3 regions of the Butyricicoccus intestinisimiae genome follow, and region 1 is predicted to be linked to each of the others. Evidence: predicted binding sites of a transcription regulator. Region 1 holds the regulator's gene; each other region holds the start of a gene.
What was found. The regulator HrcA, encoded in region 1, represses chaperone genes, less so after heat shock. The targets are predictions, from matches to a motif close to TGTTAGCACTCNNNNNNNNNGAGTGCTAACA.

Region 1 (6,044 bases):
AGCTTACGCAGCAGTTCCTTCTGGCTCTCGGTCAGATTCTTCGGCACTTCCAGCGTCACCTTGACGAACTGATCGCCGCGGCCGCGGCCGTTGACTGCCTGAATGCCCTTGCCGCGCATACGGAACACGGTGCCCGGCTGCGTGCCTGCCGGCATGGTATACTCTACCTTGCCGTCGATAGTCGGAACAATCAGCTTATCGCCCAGACAAGCCTGTGCATAGGAAATCGGCACCTCACACCATACATCATAGCCATCGCGCTGGAACAGCGGATGCGGACGAATGGCAACCGTAATGATAACATCGCCGTTCGGGCCGCCGTTGACGCCGGCACCGCCCTGTCCGCGCAGTGCAATGCTCTGGCCTTCGTCGATGCCCGCCGGAATCTTAACTTCCAGCGTGCGAGCACGGCGCTCCTGACCGGTGCCGCGGCACTTCTTACACGGCTTGCGGATAATCTTGCCGGTGCCATGACAATTCGGACACGGTCCGGTAGACGAGAACGCGCCGAATGGCGTTCTCTGCGTCTGCTGCACAGTACCGGAACCATGACAATTCGAACAGGTCTCCGGTGTATAGCCCTTTTCTGCGCCGGTGCCGCCGCACTCGGTGCACTTTTCCGTGCGCTCAATCTGAATCTTCTTTTCACAGCCAAATGCCGCTTCTTCAAAGCTAAGCATCACGGTACGGCGAATGGACTCACCCTGACGCGGTGCATTGGCGCGATTGGTGCGGGAAGAACCGCCGCCGAAGCCGCCGCCAAAGAAGCTTCCGAAAATATCGCCCAGATCAACGTCTTGGAAGCCGCCAAAGCCTGCGCCTCCCTGTCCTGCTCCATAATTCGGGTCTACGCCCGCAAAGCCGAACTGATCGTAACGGGAACGCTTCTCGGAGTCCGACAATACCTCATAGGCCTCGCCGATTTCCTTGAACTTTTCCGCAGCTTCCGGATTATCCTTATTTAAATCAGGATGGTACTTTCTTGCCAGCTTGCGGTATGCCTTCTTGATTTCGTCATCCGTGGCTCCCTTGCTGACACCAAGCACCTCATAATAATCTCTTTTATCAGCCATATGTCATGACCCTCCTTATGGGGGTATAAAAATAGAAAGATACAGAGGGCAAGGCAGGTCGTTTTGCCAACCTGCCTGCCCCTGTATTTTTTATTGCATCTTACTTGTTGTCGTCAGAAACGTCCTTGAAATCAGCATCGTAATACTGCTCGCCGTTTGCACCGGTCTGCTGACCGCCCTGTGCGCCGCCAGCGAAGTTGTTCGGGTCAAAGCCCTGACCCTGTGCGCCCTGCGGATTTGCCTGCTGGTAAATCTTGCCGGAAACTTCCTGGAACTTTGCAGTCAGGCTGTCTGCTGCTGCCTTAATCATGTCGGTATCCGTGCCCTTCAGAGCCTCGTTTACCTTTTCGATTTCAGCCTCAATGGCAGACTTATCTGCTGCGTCAATCTTGTCGCCCAGCTCATCCAGCGTGCTCTTGCACTGGAATGCCAGCTGCTCTGCGTTGTTGCGAATCTCTACGGATTCCTTGCGCTTCTTATCTTCCTCAGCAAACTTCTCAGCATCCTCAACTGCCTTGTTGATTTCATCATCAGACAGGTTGGTGGAAGCAGTGATGGTAATCTTCTGCTCCTTGCCGGTGCCCAGATCCTTTGCGGATACGTTTACAATGCCGTTTGCATCAATATCGAAGGTAACCTCGATCTGCGGAACACCGCGGCGTGCCGGAGCAATGCCGTCCAGCGTGAAGCGGCCCAGTGTCTTGTTGTCGGCAGCCATTTCGCGCTCGCCCTGCAGAACGTGAATCTCTACAGACGGCTGGTTGTCAGCTGCGGTGGAGAATACCTGGCTCTTCTTGGTCGGGATGGTGGTGTTGCGCTCGATCAGCTTGGTGCATACACCGCCGAGGGTCTCAATGCCCAGAGACAGCGGAGCTACGTCCAGCAGCAGGACATCCTTGACCTCGCCGCCAAGTACGCCGCCCTGAATAGCTGCGCCGACAGCTACGCACTCATCCGGGTTGATGCCCTTGAATGCATCCTTGCCGGTGATGGACTTAACAGCTTCCTGTACAGCCGGAATACGGGTGGAACCGCCGACCAGCAGAATCTTGGACAGCTCGCCTGCGGACAGACCAGCGTCACTCAGTGCCTGGTTAACCGGGCCCATGGTAGCCTGAACCAGATCGCGGGTCAGTTCGTTGAACTTAGCACGGCTCAGGGTCAGTTCCAGATGCTTCGGGCCGGTAGCATCAGCCGTGATGTACGGCTGAGAAATGGTGGTGGTGTTCAGACCGGACAGCTCAATCTTTGCCTTCTCAGCAGCTTCCTTCAGGCGCTGCATAGCCATCTTGTCGTTGCGCAGGTCAATGCCGTTTGCGTTCTGGAACTCAGAAGCCATCCAGTCGATGATGCGCTGGTCAAAGTCATCGCCGCCGAGGTGGTTGTTGCCTGCGGTAGCCAGTACTTCTACAACGCCGTCGCCGATTTCCAGAATGGAAACATCGAACGTGCCGCCGCCCAGATCGTATACCATGATCTTCTGCTCATTTTCCTTATCTACGCCGTATGCCAGTGCTGCGGCAGTCGGCTCGTTGATGATACGCTGTACATTCAGGCCAGCGATCTTACCAGCATCCTTAGTTGCCTGACGCTGTGCGTCGGTGAAGTAAGCCGGTACGGTGATAACTGCATCGGTTACCGGAGAACCGATATATGCTTCTGCATCAGCCTTCAGCTTCTGCAGGATCATTGCGGAAACTTCCTGCGGGGAATACTGCTTGCCGTCAATCGTAACGCGGTAGTCAGAACCCATGTGACGCTTGATGGAAATGATGGTGCGCTCTGCGTTGGTAACAGCCTGGTTCTTTGCGGTCTGGCCAACAATGCGCTCGCCCTGCTTGTTGAATGCAACGACAGACGGCGTGGTTCTTGCACCCTCGCTGTTCGGGATGACAACGGCTTCGCCGCCCTCCATAACTGCAACACAGGAATTGGTAGTACCCAAATCAATACCGATAATCTTGCCCATGATATGTTCCTCCTATATCAAAGATAATATTTTACAAAGATAAATTAGTTTGCGACCTTGACCATTGCGGTGCGGATGATTTTGTCACCGTGGCGGAAGCCCTTCTGGAAGCACTCTGCGATGCAGTTCTCTCCCAGCGACTCATCCTCCATGTGCATCACTGCATTGTGAACGGTCGGGTCAAATTCCGTGCCCGGCTCTGCGGAGATAATCTCCACGCCGAGCGAGTCCAGTGCGGATTCAAACTGCCGTGCAGTCATTTCCACACCCTTTTTATATTCCGTATCTTCGGTTTCCTGTGCAAGGGCACGTTCCAAGTTATCGTAAATCGGTAAAATGGCACTCAGCGCCTTGCCGGTTGCCTCAGAGCGGATCATGTCGCGCTCTTTTGCGACGCGCTTGCGGTAGTTATCATATTCAGCTGCCATGCGCATATAGCGGTCATTCAGCTCATCCAGCTGCTTCTGCAGCTTTTCTTCTGCTGTTTCCTCTGGCGCTTTTGTATCTTCAGCAGCCTGTTCCGCGGTACCCTTCGCTGCCGCCTCTTCGGCTGCAGTGTTTTCCTGCTCTGCGGTCTCCTGCTTGTTCTCGTTGGTATTCATGGTCTTCCTCCTATTGTTCGTCATCAAAGAATGTCTCCGAGATCAATCGGTTCAGACCCTTGGAGAACAGCGCGAGTCTCGCAGAGAGCTTTGCGTAATCCATACGGGTCGGACCCACAATGCCGATTAAGCCGCGTCCCATACTGCCGATGTTGTAGGTCGCATAGACCATGCTGGCAGTTTGCAGCGGGCCATCGGTGCCGTTTTCCGGACCGATTGTGATGCGCACGCCGTCGATATCGCGGGTAAACGTGCGAAGCGCCGGCACGTGGCTTTCATCCGAGATATAATCCAGAAGCTCCTGCGCCTTGTGGGCGTCCTGATATTCCGGATACGCCAGCAGCTTGGAAGCACCCTGTAAGAATATCTTCTGGCTGCTGAACTCCTCGATGACCTCATCCAGGAACTGGGAAACCAGCTCCAGCAGGGCGGTCACACCGGCTGCCCGACGGACAATATCAAATCTCTGCGGGGTAATCGCATCAATGGGGATATTGGTCAGCGTCTGATTGAGCACATACGTCAGCAGCTCGGCTTCCTCTGCCGTGACCGGCGTTGCGGTGCGCAGCATTTTGTTTTTGACCACGCCGCTGTCTGTGACGACGACGATGACAAAATCCAGCGGACTGACGGCGATGATCTGGAACTTTCGAATCGTCACACGCTGCATATACGGTGTAACGGCGAGCGTTGTGTAGTCGGTCAGGTTCGAGATCAGCTTACCGGCCTCTGAAACCATGCGGTCAAGTTCTTTGACTTTGAGCTTCATGACCGAATTGATGCGGTCTACATCCGCCACGCTCAAATCGGTTCGTCCCATCAGCTCATCGACGTACAGCCGGTAGCCTGCCGGGGACGGGATGCGTCCGGCGGAGGTATGCGGTTTTTCAAGATAGCCCATTTCTTCCAGCTCACTCATCTCATTGCGGATGGTGGCGGAGGAGAATCGAAGCTCCGGACGGCTTGCGAGCGCCTTGGAGCCAACCGGCTCCGCCGTGCGGATATAGTCATTGATGACAGTTTTTAAAATCAATTTCTTTCGTGCGGATAGCTCCACGGTCTCCACCTCCTGAAGTGCTCCGGGTGCCTTGGCACTGTCTTGTTTCGAGTGTTAGCACTCAACCTCTCTGAGTGCTAAATATAAGATAGCACCCTGTTTTCCCGTTGTCAAGAAAAAGCGCCATTTTTTCTGTGAATAATTTGTGAATTCCCTATATGGCGAAATATTGACTGTTTTGCACATAGTTTTGCACCGTTTTTTCGTCAAATATACAGCCGATGCACATCGTTCTCATTTATGCTATACTGATAGCAGAATTTGATTCTCGAAAGAAGGGATTGCTCATGAAAACAGCACTGATTACCGGTGCATCCTCCGGCATCGGGCGCGATATTGCGCGCGAGCTGAGCCGGCAGGGCTGGCGCCTGCTGCTTGCAGCCCGCCGCCGCGACCGTCTGGAAGCACTCGCCAAAGAATTACAGACGCCGTGCCGCATTTATGTCTGCGATGTCTCGAAAAAAGAAAATTGTATCTGGCTGCACGAGCAGACCCGCGCACAGGGTGTCTCTTTGCTCGTCAATGCGGCGGGATTTGGTCTGTTCGGCAATTTCAGCTCCACAGAGCTTAACCGCGAGCTGGAAATGATTGACGTCAACATCCGCGCGGTGCATATTTTAACCAAGCTGTTTTTGCGCGATTTCATCAAGCAGGATGCCGGTGCCATCTTAAACGTCGCTTCCTCTGCCGGTTTTTTGGCGGGTCCGATGCTGTCTACCTATTATGCATCCAAAAACTATGTGGTTCGCCTGAGCGAAGCGATTTATGAAGAACTGCGTGCCTCCGGCAGCCATGTCACCATCAGCTGCCTGTGTCCCGGCCCCGTTGACACGGAATTCAATGCCGCCGCAGGCATCAGCAAATTTTCGGTCAAGGCAATGAACAGCCGCCGCGTCGCGCGCATCGCCGTGCGCCAGACGCTCGCCGGAAAGCTGCTCATCCTTCCGGGCATCTCCACCAAGCTCAGCACGGCATTGTCTCGCTTCGTGCCGGAAAAGCCGCTGCTGCGCATGGTACACGGCATTCAAAAGGGAAAGCAATAACCCTATCCTGACGCACCGCGCAAACGGCACACCTGACGAAAAAGCCCGAAGGCAGAATACCTTCGGGCTTTTCTGGTGTCCCTGAGAGGAGTCGAACCTCCGGCCTGCCGCTTAGGAGGCGGCTGCTCTATCCAACTGAGCTACAGAGACATACATATATATCGCGTAAACACAATATATAGTATATATGATTGCCGGCCAAATTGCAAGCAGATGCCGCCTTCTGCGTTTGGATTGTTCAGGATATGTTTACAAGAGGGCATTGCATTACGGCGAAAAAAGCATTATGATAATGAGATG
Region 2 (6,044 bases), on a different contig from region 1:
GAAAAATGTATCCTAAATGATTTCTGCGGTATAAAGTTAGCCTTTTTTCACTCATATCGGCAAGGCGCGCTCCCCTGATGCAGATATCTCCGCTGTCGGCGCTGTCAATACCGCCGATAATATTGAGCAACGTCGATTTACCGGAACCGGACGCGCCCAAAAGTACACAAAATTCCCCTTTTTCAATCGCAAGGTCAATCCCTTTCAGTACTTCTACCCGATTATCGCCCTCGCCGAAAGATTTTCGAATCTGATTGATTTCCAGAAACATATGCTGTTCTCCGTTTCTTTTAGTTAGCATTCTCTAATCAGTATATGCCTATCAAAACCAGAAGTCAAGAGAATGCCAACCATAGAAAAGAGAAAGCGCATACCAGCATTTGACTGTTATGCGCCTCTTATTTCCACTTTTTAATCTTGCGTTTGGCTGCGCTGTTCTTCTAATGATTTCCGCTGTTGCTCGTAAAGTTGCCGTTCTTTTACTCGTTCTTCCAATAAATTTCCCTTTGCTGCTTATCCAAGCGGTGAACGAAGCGTTTTTTGTACAGCAGGAACTCTTCCATGTCCATCAGGATATGATACAGCATTGCGCGGCTCTCAAACTCTTCGCGGGTTTTGGGAAGCTCCTGTTTTTTCATGTCCGCGAAAATTTCATGCAATCGTCCCAGCTGTTTTTCCGGACTATTGATTTCCACAACATAATCCGCCACATACAGCAAATATTCCGCGATAATCTGCGCTTGTTTTGGTCGGCTGCGAATGCGCCGGAGTTCATTGTGCAGATTATCCAGCACTTGACACTGTGCATGGCGCATCTCAAAGTAATCGATATAATACTCCGGATGAAAGTGAAAGGTGTTGTCCTGATATTCGTGCGCATCTTTGATATACCGCTCCAGCTCACGCTCCAATTTGTAAATATGTCCCCATAAATTGTGCGACATTTGAAACTGAATCAAATAAGCGGCAAGCTCTAAAATAATCTGCTGCAATTGATTTTCAACCGACCGCATGTTTGCAATCAACTCTTTTTTTCGTTGTCCATTGTCGTGATATAAGTTCAGCACAAGCGCGATGACAATGCCGATACAGACCAATTTGAATTCGTTGCCGATTGCCTGCGCAGAAAAATCCTGTCCGGTGAACAGGTGTGCACCGATGACCGCATTGACAGAAACCGTCGCAGTCAAGCCAAGCATGGCAGAAATACAGACGAGCAGGAACATAAACACGCCATACGCCGCATACGCATTGCTGACATGCAGAAAGATTATCCACGCGATGAGCGTTGCCAGCGCAAACGTCAGCACGCGGGAAACCGACAGCTTGACGGTCTGCCACTTCGTCGTCATCAGCGTCAGCATCGTAATGGTTCCCGCAGAGACGTCATGCGACAAGCCCAGATAGCGCGCGACAAATATCGCCAGCGCACTGCCAAATGCAATCTTTGTGCCCAAAAGCAGCGTTTTTTGCGTATGAATGCGATATTTTTCCCATAATTGTTTCACGTTTTTTATCATCCCTCGGCTCCGTTCTCATACATGGTAATTGGTTCTATTCTACCATGATTTTAACAAAAAAGAAACGCCGAAAATAAAAAATTGAGCATCAACCCATCGGTCAATGCCCAATTTTTATTTTAATTAAGGTCAGAAACAGTCATTTGAACGATTGTCATTCAAATTAGTACATGCCGCCCATGTCCGGTGCTGCCGGAGCTGCAGCCGGAGCCGGCTCCTTGATGTCGGTCACAATGGACTCGGTGGTCAGTACAGTAGAAGCGACGGATGCAGCGTTCTGCAGAGCGGAACGGTTTACCTTGGTCGGGTCTACGATGCCGGATTCGATCATCTCGCAGTAGGTCTCGGAGTAAGCGTCGAAGCCATAGCCAACCTTGCCGGACTCACGAATCTTCTCCAGAACAACAGCGCCGTCAATGCCAGCGTTTGCAGCGATCTGACGGATCGGCTCCTGCAGTGCCTTAACGACAATGTTCACGCCGGTCTTTTCGTCGCCTGTGGTCTCGCCTGCAACAGCTTCTACAGCCGGAACAGCGTTTACATAAGCAACGCCGCCGCCTGCTACGATGCCTTCCTCAACAGCAGCGCGCGTAGCGTTCAGAGCGTCCTCAACACGCAGCTTCTTTTCCTTCATTTCAGTCTCGGTAGCAGCGCCAACCTTGATAACTGCAACGCCGCCAGCCAGCTTAGCCAGACGCTCCTGCAGCTTCTCACGATCGAAGTCGGAAGTGGTCGTCTCGATTGCATGACGGATGTTTTCTACGCGAGCCTTGATTGCCTCTGCGTCGCCCTGACCGTCAACAATCACGGTGCCTTCCTTGTTGACCTTTACCTGACGAGCACGACCCAGCATAGCCATGGTGGTGTCCTTCAGTTCCAGACCAATCTCCTCGGAAATAACTTCGCCGCCAGTCAGAACAGCGATGTCCTTGAGCATTTCCTTGCGGCGGTCGCCGAAGCCCGGAGCCTTAACAGCAACGCAGGTGAAGGTGCCGCGCAGCTTGTTCAGCAGCAGCGTGGACAGTGCCTCGCCTTCCAGATCCTCAGCGATGATGAGCAGCTTCTTGCCGGTCTTTACAATCTGCTCCAGCAGCGGCAGCAGATCCTGAATGTTGGAAATCTTCTTGTCGGTAATCAGGATAACAGCGTCATCCAGAACAGCTTCCATCTTCTCGGTATCGGTTACCATGTACGGCGTGATGTAGCCGCGGTCAAACTGCATACCTTCTACGATTTCGGAATAGGTCTCAGCGGTCTTAGACTCCTCAACGGTGATAACGCCGTCAGCGGAAACCTTTTCCATAGCCTCAGCAATCAGCTCGCCGATGGTCTCATCGCTGGAAGAGATTGCAGCTACACGCGCGATATCTGCAGAGCCCTTGATCTTCTCAGAGTTCTCCTTGATTGCATTGATTGCGGTCTCAACGCCCTTTGCGATGCCCTTGCGCATAATCATCGGATTTGCACCAGCAGCAACATTCTTCATGCCCTCGCGAACGATAGCCTGTGCCAGAACGGTAGCGGTGGTGGTGCCGTCGCCTGCCAGATCATTGGTCTTGGTAGCAACTTCCTTGACCAGCTGTGCGCCCATGTTCTCAAACGGATCGTCCAGCTCGATGTCCTTGGCAATGGTTACACCGTCGTTGGTGATCAGCGGAGCGCCGAATTTCTTGTCCAGAACAACATTGCGGCCCTTCGGACCCAGAGTTACCTTAACCGTATCAGCCAGCTGGTCTACGCCGCGGCCCAGTGCACGGCGAGCTTCCTCGCCGAAAAGAATCTGCTTTGCCATAATACAATAGCCTCCTAATAATGAGTAATTTTACAATTAGTCTACAACAGCCAGAATGTCGCCCTGACGAACGACAATCAGTTCCTCACCGTCAATCTTGACTTCGGTGCCGGAGTACTTGCTGGTGATAACCTTATCGCCAACCTTGACCTGCATCACGACTTCCTTGCCGTCTACGACACCGCCAGGGCCAACTGCCAAAACTTCAGCAACCTGCGGCTTTTCCTTTGCAGAACCTGCCAGGATGATTCCGCCTGCGGTGGTCTCCTCAGCTTCGACCATCTTGATGACAACGCGGTCAGATAAAGGCTTGAGCTTCATAATAAAATCCTCCTAAGATGATAAAATACAAATTTAGAGGTTAGCACTCAAAACCTTCGAGTGCCAACGAATATATATTAAATCATTTTCCCAAAATACGCAAGTACTTTTTTCCAAAATTACAAAGTTTTTTGTAAATAAATTATGAATGGGCGTTATCCTGCCCGTTCGAGCGATTTGCGTGTTTTTTTGCAATCTTTTCCTGAAAAATCCCCGAGAAATTTTTGTGTAGCAGTCCAAGGAAAATAGTGCCAAATTTTTATCTCTTGCGGAAATCCTGCCGCTTCTTGCCGGCCGGTCTGCCTCCCTGCGGACGATTTTTGCCTGTAGGCGCCGTGCGGAACGGGCGGCGCTTCTCCGGCGGCTGATAGTACATGTACAGATTGCAGCGCAGCATACCATTATATAGCTTGCGCTTTTTATCTGCTTTCATGCCGTAAAATTCTTCAAATTGCTCGTCAGAGCTGATAATATACTGTTTCATCGGAGACTGCGCCGCAGCAGCACCAAACCCGCGCAGCAGTTTGCGCGCCGCATTGACGTCCATCATGCGCTCGCCATACGGCGGATTGGCAATCAGCGTGCCCTCCCGCTTTTTGAGCTTGCAGGCGCAAGCATCTTTCTCCTCAAAGTGAATCGTATGCTTCACACCCGCTTTTTTTGCATTGGCGATGGACAATTCAACACAGGCCGGATCAATATCACAGCCGTGAATATCGTAGGTGCGATCTCGATAGATGCCGTCCAGCGCGCGTTCGCGCTCCTGCTGCCAGATTTCCGGTGCGATAAACTCCCACTTTTCCGCGTCAAACGAACGCTTGAGACCGGGAGCGAGATTCATCGCAATCATAGCTGCCTCAATCGGAATGGTGCCGGAGCCACAGAACGGATCGAAAAATTCTCCCTTTCCGCGGAATCGCGAAATTTTGACCATTGCCGCCGCGAGGGTCTCTCGCAGCGGTGCTTCGTTGGCGTTGGCGCGGTACCCGCGCTTGTGCAGACCGGCACCGGATGTATCCAAATACAGCGTGGCAATATCACGCACGATGGAAAACTGTACCTGACAGCGCGCACCGCGCTCCTCAAACCATGTGATGCCATACGATTCTGACAGGCTCTTGACGATTGCCTTTTTGATAATGCTCTGACAGTCCGGAATGCTGTGCAGCTGAGAATCCAGCGAATAGCCCTTAACAGGGAATGCGCAGTCCTTCTCGATATAGTCCAGCCACGGCAGCTCATATACGCCTTCAAACAGCTCTTCAAAGTTTTGCGCAGGGAATTCCCCGACTTTAATTAACACGCGCTCTGCGCAGCGCAAATTGAGATTGGCCCACGCCAGTGTATGTTCGTCGCCAGAAAAAAAGACGCGTCCATTTTCTACACGCACATCGGTGAGACCGCCGTTGTGGCGCAGCTCATCTCCCACGATTCCTTCCAGTCCGAACAGCGTCGGACAGCAAAATTCATAATTCATAATTCATATCCTTATCCGAAATTGATTGTTCTTATTGTACTATATTTTATGTGGCACGACAAGATTACAGCGGTTTTTTCGTTGCTTTTTTCCGCCGTTGTGGTATACTGAACATAGCAATTTGAAGATTTGAGGTGTATCTATGGCTCGATTTGGCTTTATCCGCACAAAAGACGAAATCAAATTTCTTATCCTGACCTGCATGACGTACCTTCCGTTTCCGGTGACCTTCGCCGCAATTGTTGACATTTGTACGTGGTGTGATGACGGCTTCGGCTACTTCGAGCTGTCCGAGGCGTTTTCTGAGCTGCAGGATTCTCAGCACGTTGAGAAATCGACCGAAAACGATACAGAACTGTTCGCCATTACAGAAAAAGGCCGCGAGACCGCACAAGCCTTTCAAAGCCGTCTGCCATTTACCGTGCGAGAGGCTGCCGAACTGTCCGCCCTGCGTGTGATTCGCAAGCTGCGCCGCGATGCGCAGGTTTCTGCCGAAACCGAGCAGATCAGCGAAAAGGATTACGTGGTGACCATGACCATGCAGGATGTATTTTCTATCCAAATGCATGTGGTGAGCCAAACGCAGGCTGCATACTTAGAACAGCACTTTCAAAAGCACGCAGAGGACGTATATCAGCATTTGTTATCCACAATGACAAGCGAATACGAAACCGAATAACACACAAAAAGGCGAATGCACATTCGTCTTTTTTCATGCACGCAAACAATTACAGAAGGGAACGAATCACGATGACAAACAACAAAACCAAAGGCATTTTCTTTATTATCCTGTCGGCGTTTTTCTTCGCGCTGATGAATCTGTTCGTCCGGCTGTCCGGCGATTTGCCGCCAATGCAAAAAAGCTTTTTCCGCAATCTTGTTGCACTGGCATTCGCCGTGATTGTCCTGCTGCGCACAGAGGAAAAATTTCAGT
Region 3 (6,044 bases), on a different contig from region 1:
GCGAATCGGATGATCCAGAACCTTAGAACCGTTAATCATAGTCATTTCCTCCTAAAAAACTTCTTCTATAAACTCTCTGTGAAAACTCTCAAAAAAATCAGATGTGATAGCCGACAGACTTCAGATAGTCTACGCTGCGCTTGACGTCGCGCAGAGAGGTGTCGGAATTACGCGGATCGCGCTCCTGCTCGATGGTGATGTAGCCGCTGTAGCCGATGTCCTCCAGTGCCTGCTTGATTGCCGGATAGTCCAGCGCGCCGGTGCCGATCGGGCACATCGCGCCCTTGCCGCAGCCGTCAAAGAAGCGGATGTGCTCGCCCAAAACTTCCTCATATACCTTCTGGTCAACGTCCTTGAAGTGCACGTAGTCCAGCTTGTCCTGATACTTCTTCAGGTAGGTCACCGGATCCATGCCGGAGTAGTACAGATGGCCGGTATCCAAGCACAGACCGCAGACATCATACGGAATGTCCTGCATGATGCGCTCGATTTCATCGGAGAACTCGATGTAGGTGCCTGCGTGCGGATGAATGACCGGACGCACGCCCCAGCTGTTTGCTCTGTCGCAGACAGCGCGCACGTTCTTGACGAAAGCAGCCCACTGCTCGTCATCCATGCGCGGTGCGCGGTCGGAATGACCTGCGTTGAAGTCGCGCTCGTCATGCCCCCAGTCCATAACCGTCAGATACGGCGTCGGCCACTTCTGACCCTCGTGTACCGGCAGCTTCGGCATCTTCGGATCGGTGATGAGCTTGCAGATGTCATCGACAGCCTTGAGCACGCTCGGCTGGTTTTCCGGCGTTACCAGATCATGGAAGATGGTGCCGACCACGATGCCCAGACCGTTCTTGTTCAGCTCCTCTGCCACGAGGTCAACATCGTTCGGGATGTAGCCCCAAGGGCCAAGCTCGATGGCACGATAGCCTGCCTGACTTGCTTCGGACAGCACACGGGTCCAAGGCGGCAGATACGGGTTTTTCGGATCGTCTACGCCCCAGCAGCTCGGAGCGCCGCAAATGTTCATGCTCATAGGTACAATCTCCTTTTCTATACTCACGCGGTCTGGTGAAAACCTCACAATCTTGTTGCCAGCTTGTGTATCACCAGCTTGTTTTGACGGTTTGTCGTTCCTGTGTTATGATTCTATTATACGAAATGTTGGAAAAAATACCTTCATTATCTTGTATCTTGACCGACAATTTCACCTGATATTTTGCACAAAATTGCTGCAATTTTTTTGTACACTACACTATCTTGTTGTTTTGTTTCGTTTGGAAGGAGTATGACCATGAAAGACATCCAGACCTTTTCCGACCGTGTGTTCGAAAGCGGCGTTCTTCCGGTGCTCGTCAATGCCAACCGGCAGGACTACGGCAAGGCCAAGCATGACCGCCCGATGCACGGGCACGACTCCATGTGCGAGCTGCTGCTGTGCTACCGCGGCTTCGGCACCTACAACGTCAACGACTTCTCCTATATGATTCAGGAGGGCGATTTCATTTATTACAACTGCGGCGAGCTGCACGAGGTCGTGTCCAACACCGACGTGGAAATCGGCACGTACTGCTTCGGCTTTTCCAACGTGCAGTTTCGCGGGCTGCCCGTCAATCACTGCATTCCGTCCAGCAGCCCGCATGTCCGCGCCTCGCAGGTGCAGTTTCCGTTTCTGCGCAATCTCGCGGAGCAAATTCTCGCGCTCAACGACGGCACGCCGCCGCAGCAGCTGACCGCCCAGACGCTCGGCATCTCTCTGCTCATGCTGGCGGCGCAAATGCCCGTCACCCAGCAGGACAGCGTTGTGCGCAGCTCCGCTTCCCTGCTCACCCGCCGCATCAAGGACTATATTGACGCCCACTACACCGAGCCGCTTAAGCTGGAGGACATCGCCGCCGCGCTCGGATGCAGCGTACCGTATCTGGCGCACACCTTCAAGGACGCCACCGGCTATTCGCCGATTCAATACGCCATTCGCCGCCGCATCGGCTTGGCGCAGACCCTGCTCATCTCCACCGATCATTCCGCCACCCGCATCGCAACGATGGTGGGCTACGACAACACCAACTATTTTAACTCGCTGTTCACGCGCATTGTCGGCACGACGCCGATTCAGTACCGGAAAAAGTATCTGGAAGCGCTGTGTGGGGAACGAAATCAGATGTAAGGCGTGTTTTAGCACTCTCGTCACCAGAGTGCTAATTGTTTACAATTTATTCACAAATCATGCCATCTTTTTTCATAACTGCGGCCTATACTATAGTCAGTTCAAGAGAGGAGCACCAAAGAGGAAGGCTCCGCAAGAAAGAAGGCAGCTAAGATGCAGCAGGATTTCACCCATTGTTAGCACTCAGCTATCGAGAGTGCCAATTGTTTACAAATAAAAAACTCTCTGATTTGACTATCGAAAGGACGATTGATTATGTTTGGCATGGTACCGTTTGATTACAACAACCACAATTGGTTTGACGCATTTGACAACTTTGAAAAGAACTTCTTCGGCAACAGCAATGTTGATCTGCCGGACTTCCGCACCGACATTCGCGCAGTAGATGACAAGTACATCTTAGAAGCTGAGCTGCCGGGCTTTAACAAGGAAGACATTCAGCTGGATGTCAAGGATGGTATTCTGACCATTACTGCCCAGCACACCGAGAACGAGGACGAGAAAAACGACAAGGGCGAATACATCCGCCGCGAACGCCGTTACGGCTCGTTCCGCCGCAGCTTTGATGTCTCCGGCATTGATGAAAACGCCATCACCGCTTCCTACAAGGACGGTGTTCTGGAGCTGACGCTGCCGAAAGCACAGCAGGTTCTGCCGGAATCCAAGAAGATTATGATTGAGTAAGCCTTCTCTTTTCCATATCATTCATGAAAAAAGGTACGCAGCGATGAGCTGCGTACCTTTTTGTTTATGATTTTTTCCTGCCGTGCGCGACAAACAGCACGGTCGAAAGCAGCATGAGCGCGATGAGCACATACAGCACGTACATGCCGCCGCGGATGCCGATTTGATCGGCAATGACGCCGATGACGCTTTGCGTGACAGCGGCGCCGACGCCGGGAATGACGATAAACATGCCCATGCACATCGGATACCGCCCAATCAGGTTGTCACTGCCGCCCAGCGTTGTGCCGTACATGCCCGCGATGAACAGACCGATGCCGAACGTGCCAATCGCCATCGGAACCAGCGAGTGGCTGCACATCATGACGGAAAAGCAGACGGCGGTTCCGATTGTCATGACGCAAATCATGTGCTGCGGCGAAAAGCGTGTGGCGAACCATGCGCTGGCGAACCGCCCGATGAGCAGCGCGCCCCACAGCGCCGTGGCAAGCAGCTGCGCGGTCTGCGCATCCGCTGCACCGGAGTCGATGAAAAAGGTCACGAGCCAGCCGATAACCGACGCTTCAAATGCGAGATAGCACAGCAGCAGCACACTGCAAATCCAAAAAATGCCCTGCTTCAAAAATCCCCAGTCGATTTTTCCTGTCGGTTCCTGCACGCAAAACGCATCCGGTCCAATCTGCGTGCGCACGCCGTGCAGCAGCGAGATGATGCCGATCGCAATCGTGATGCCGAACGCCATGCGCCAAGACGTGCCGCACACCATCATGATGAGCGGTGCCGCGCAGGCGCCAACGGCAAAAAACGCCTGTGCCAGATTGAGCAGGCTGCTGTCATTGTTGGACACCATGCTGGTGATTTGATTGCCGATGTTCGCGGTGCTGCCCTTGCAAATGCCGGTCAGCAGCATGGCAAAAATTAACAGCACCGGATTGCCGGACACCATCATGATTGCCAGACCGACAAACGCCAGCGCGCCAAAAAACAGATACGTGCACTTGGCGCCCAAGCGTCTTGCCGCCAGACTGACCCCAATGCCCATCGCCAGATACCCGATTTGCTGCGCGGACATCATCCAGCCGCCGACCTGATAGCTGATGTGGTATTCCGCTTTGATGGACGGCAGTGCCGAGCCGATCAGCGTCAGATAAATACCCATCGCCAGATACGCCAGAAAAATGTCCTGCATCAAATAGCGGTGTGCCCTCGGCATCTCCCGCATGACAGATGGTTTTCCCATAAATTTTCCTCCCGTTTCTTTACCAGTGATATCTGGATTATACCACGGGATGCACGTGTTCGGCTATGCCTTATCACGCCAAATTCTTGCACAAAAAAAGCGGACTTCCCGAGAAGTCCGCTTTTTGGTTTACTCGATATTGTGTCTGCCGTCCAGTGCGCGCATCAGCGTCACTTCGTCGATATACTCCAGCTGTCCGCCAACCGGAATGCCGTATGCAAGGCGGCTGACGCGAATGTGAAACGGCTTGAGCAGCCGTGCCAAATACATCGCCGTCGCTTCGCCCTCCGTGTCCGGATTGGTCGCCAGAATCACTTCTTCGATGTCCTCCTCTGCCACGCGATGCAGCAGCTCCCGAATGCTCAAATCATCCGGTCCGACATGGTTGAGCGGAGAAATCGTGCCGTGCAGCACATGATACAGCCCCTGATATTCGCGCGTCTTTTCAAACGCCAGCACGTCCTTCGGGTCTGCCACGACGCAAATCGTCTTGTGATCCCGTGCCGGATCCGCGCAAATCGGGCACAGCTCTTCATCCGTCAGGTTCTGACACACAGGACACAGATGAATTGTGTTTTTCGCGGCGGTAATCGCCTGCGCGAGCTTGTCCGCGTCCTCTTTGGGCAGATTTAAAATGTGAAACGCCAACCGCTGCGCCGTCTTGCGCCCGATGCCGGGGAGCTTGGAAAACTCATCAATCAGCGTTTCGACAGATGGTGCAAAATAATTCATGGACAATTAAAACAGTCCCGGCATACCGCCGCCGGTTGCCTGCTTCATGATGGCTGCGCTCTCCTCGTCTGCCTGCTTAAGTGCCTGATTGACCGCAGTGACGATGAGATCCTGCAGCATTTCTACATCATCCGGATCCACTGCTTCCGGATCCAGCTTGAGGCTGACCAGATTGTTGGAGCCCTTGACAACAGCGGTCACTGCGCCGCCGCCTGCGGTCGCGGTGTATTCCTTGTTGCCCAGCTCCTCCTGTGCCTTGACCATTTCTTCCTGCATCTTCTGCGCCTTTTTAATCATCGCGCTCATGTTCATGCCGCCGCCCATGCCGGCGCCGCCTCTGCCATATCCGTTAAACTTTCTAGCCATTGTTGTTCCTCCTGTTTCAATCGTTGATCTCAACATTTATATTCAGTTCACCGGCTCTGCGAATGACCTCATCCACAGGGTTCGCTTTCGTGGAAAGCGTGCCGATGCTGCTTTCTTCCAATACTTTGATGCGCAAATTTTTTCCGGTTACCTGCTGCGCCGCCTTTGCCAGTGCCTGCTTGACGATGGTTTCATTGCACAAGTCGCAGGTAAACGGGTCATCACACAGCACATACAATTCTTTTCCGGAAATGACACCCTTCGCCATCGTCAGCTGGGCGAATTTGCTCATCGGCAGCAAGCTCTTTGTTGCCATCGTGATGTCATTCCACTGCGGGCTGCTCTCCAGCTTTTTGGGCGGTGCAGACGGCTTTTGCTGTGCCATCGGCGGCAGCTCGTCCTCTGCGGGCGGCGGCGCATCTGCATCGGACGGGAATCCGTCCTCCGGTTCCGCCTGCTGCCGAGCCGCCGGTGCCGCTGCCACGATGCCATGCGCCAGCTTTTCTTCCAGCGCATCCACGCGGCCGCTCAGCGTGTCATAATCGTCTGCCGTCAGCTCACACAGCCGAACCACACACAGCTCCGCTTCAATGCGGCGGTTTGCCGCGTGCGGAATGCGCAGCAGCGATTCCTGCAAAATTTTTGTGTACGCGAGCAGGCGCGAAGCCGGTATCTGCCCGCACAGCTGCTGTACGGTCTGGTACGAATACGCCGGAGACAGCAGAGCGGAAACATCCTGCCTGCTCGTCTTGACCAGCAGCATATCCCGAATGAGTCCGAGCAACTGGTCGAGCACAGCGCCCAGCTCTCTGCCTGCGGTGTAGCTCTCTCCGAGCTGCTGCATCGCGGCGGTCAAATCGC

Region 2: KQI75_RS02350 (co-chaperone GroES) is a predicted target of HrcA. The motif match lies at 3,672-3,702, and genes of this name have one in related genera.
Region 3: KQI75_RS04370 (Hsp20/alpha crystallin family protein) is a predicted target of HrcA. The motif match lies at 2,336-2,366, and genes of this name have one in related genera.

The regions. Positions count from the first base shown of each region.
Region 1 is NZ_JAHLQI010000003.1:306,369-312,412, forward strand. It holds gene dnaJ (molecular chaperone DnaJ) at 1-1,073, opposite strand, end outside; gene dnaK (molecular chaperone DnaK) at 1,174-3,042, opposite strand; gene grpE (nucleotide exchange factor GrpE) at 3,087-3,644, opposite strand; gene hrcA (heat-inducible transcriptional repressor HrcA) at 3,655-4,701, opposite strand; gene KQI75_RS07960 (SDR family NAD(P)-dependent oxidoreductase) at 4,989-5,744, shown strand; tRNA gene KQI75_RS07965 (tRNA-Arg) at 5,818-5,894, opposite strand.
Region 2 is NZ_JAHLQI010000001.1:451,875-457,918, forward strand. It holds gene KQI75_RS02335 (ABC transporter ATP-binding protein) at 1-271, opposite strand, end outside; gene KQI75_RS02340 (aromatic acid exporter family protein) at 480-1,508, opposite strand; gene groL (chaperonin GroEL) at 1,684-3,312, opposite strand; gene KQI75_RS02350 (co-chaperone GroES) at 3,349-3,633, opposite strand; gene KQI75_RS02355 (THUMP domain-containing class I SAM-dependent RNA methyltransferase) at 3,893-5,110, opposite strand; gene KQI75_RS02360 (DUF4364 family protein) at 5,253-5,789, shown strand; gene KQI75_RS02365 (DMT family transporter) at 5,861-6,044, shown strand, end outside.
Region 3 is NZ_JAHLQI010000002.1:203,382-209,425, forward strand. It holds gene KQI75_RS04355 (Gfo/Idh/MocA family protein) at 1-39, opposite strand, end outside; gene KQI75_RS04360 (sugar phosphate isomerase/epimerase family protein) at 98-1,030, opposite strand; gene KQI75_RS04365 (helix-turn-helix domain-containing protein) at 1,289-2,161, shown strand; gene KQI75_RS04370 (Hsp20/alpha crystallin family protein) at 2,417-2,845, shown strand; gene KQI75_RS04375 (MFS transporter) at 2,910-4,085, opposite strand; gene recR (recombination mediator RecR) at 4,215-4,817, opposite strand; gene KQI75_RS04385 (YbaB/EbfC family nucleoid-associated protein) at 4,824-5,183, opposite strand; gene dnaX (DNA polymerase III subunit gamma/tau) at 5,200-6,044, opposite strand, start outside.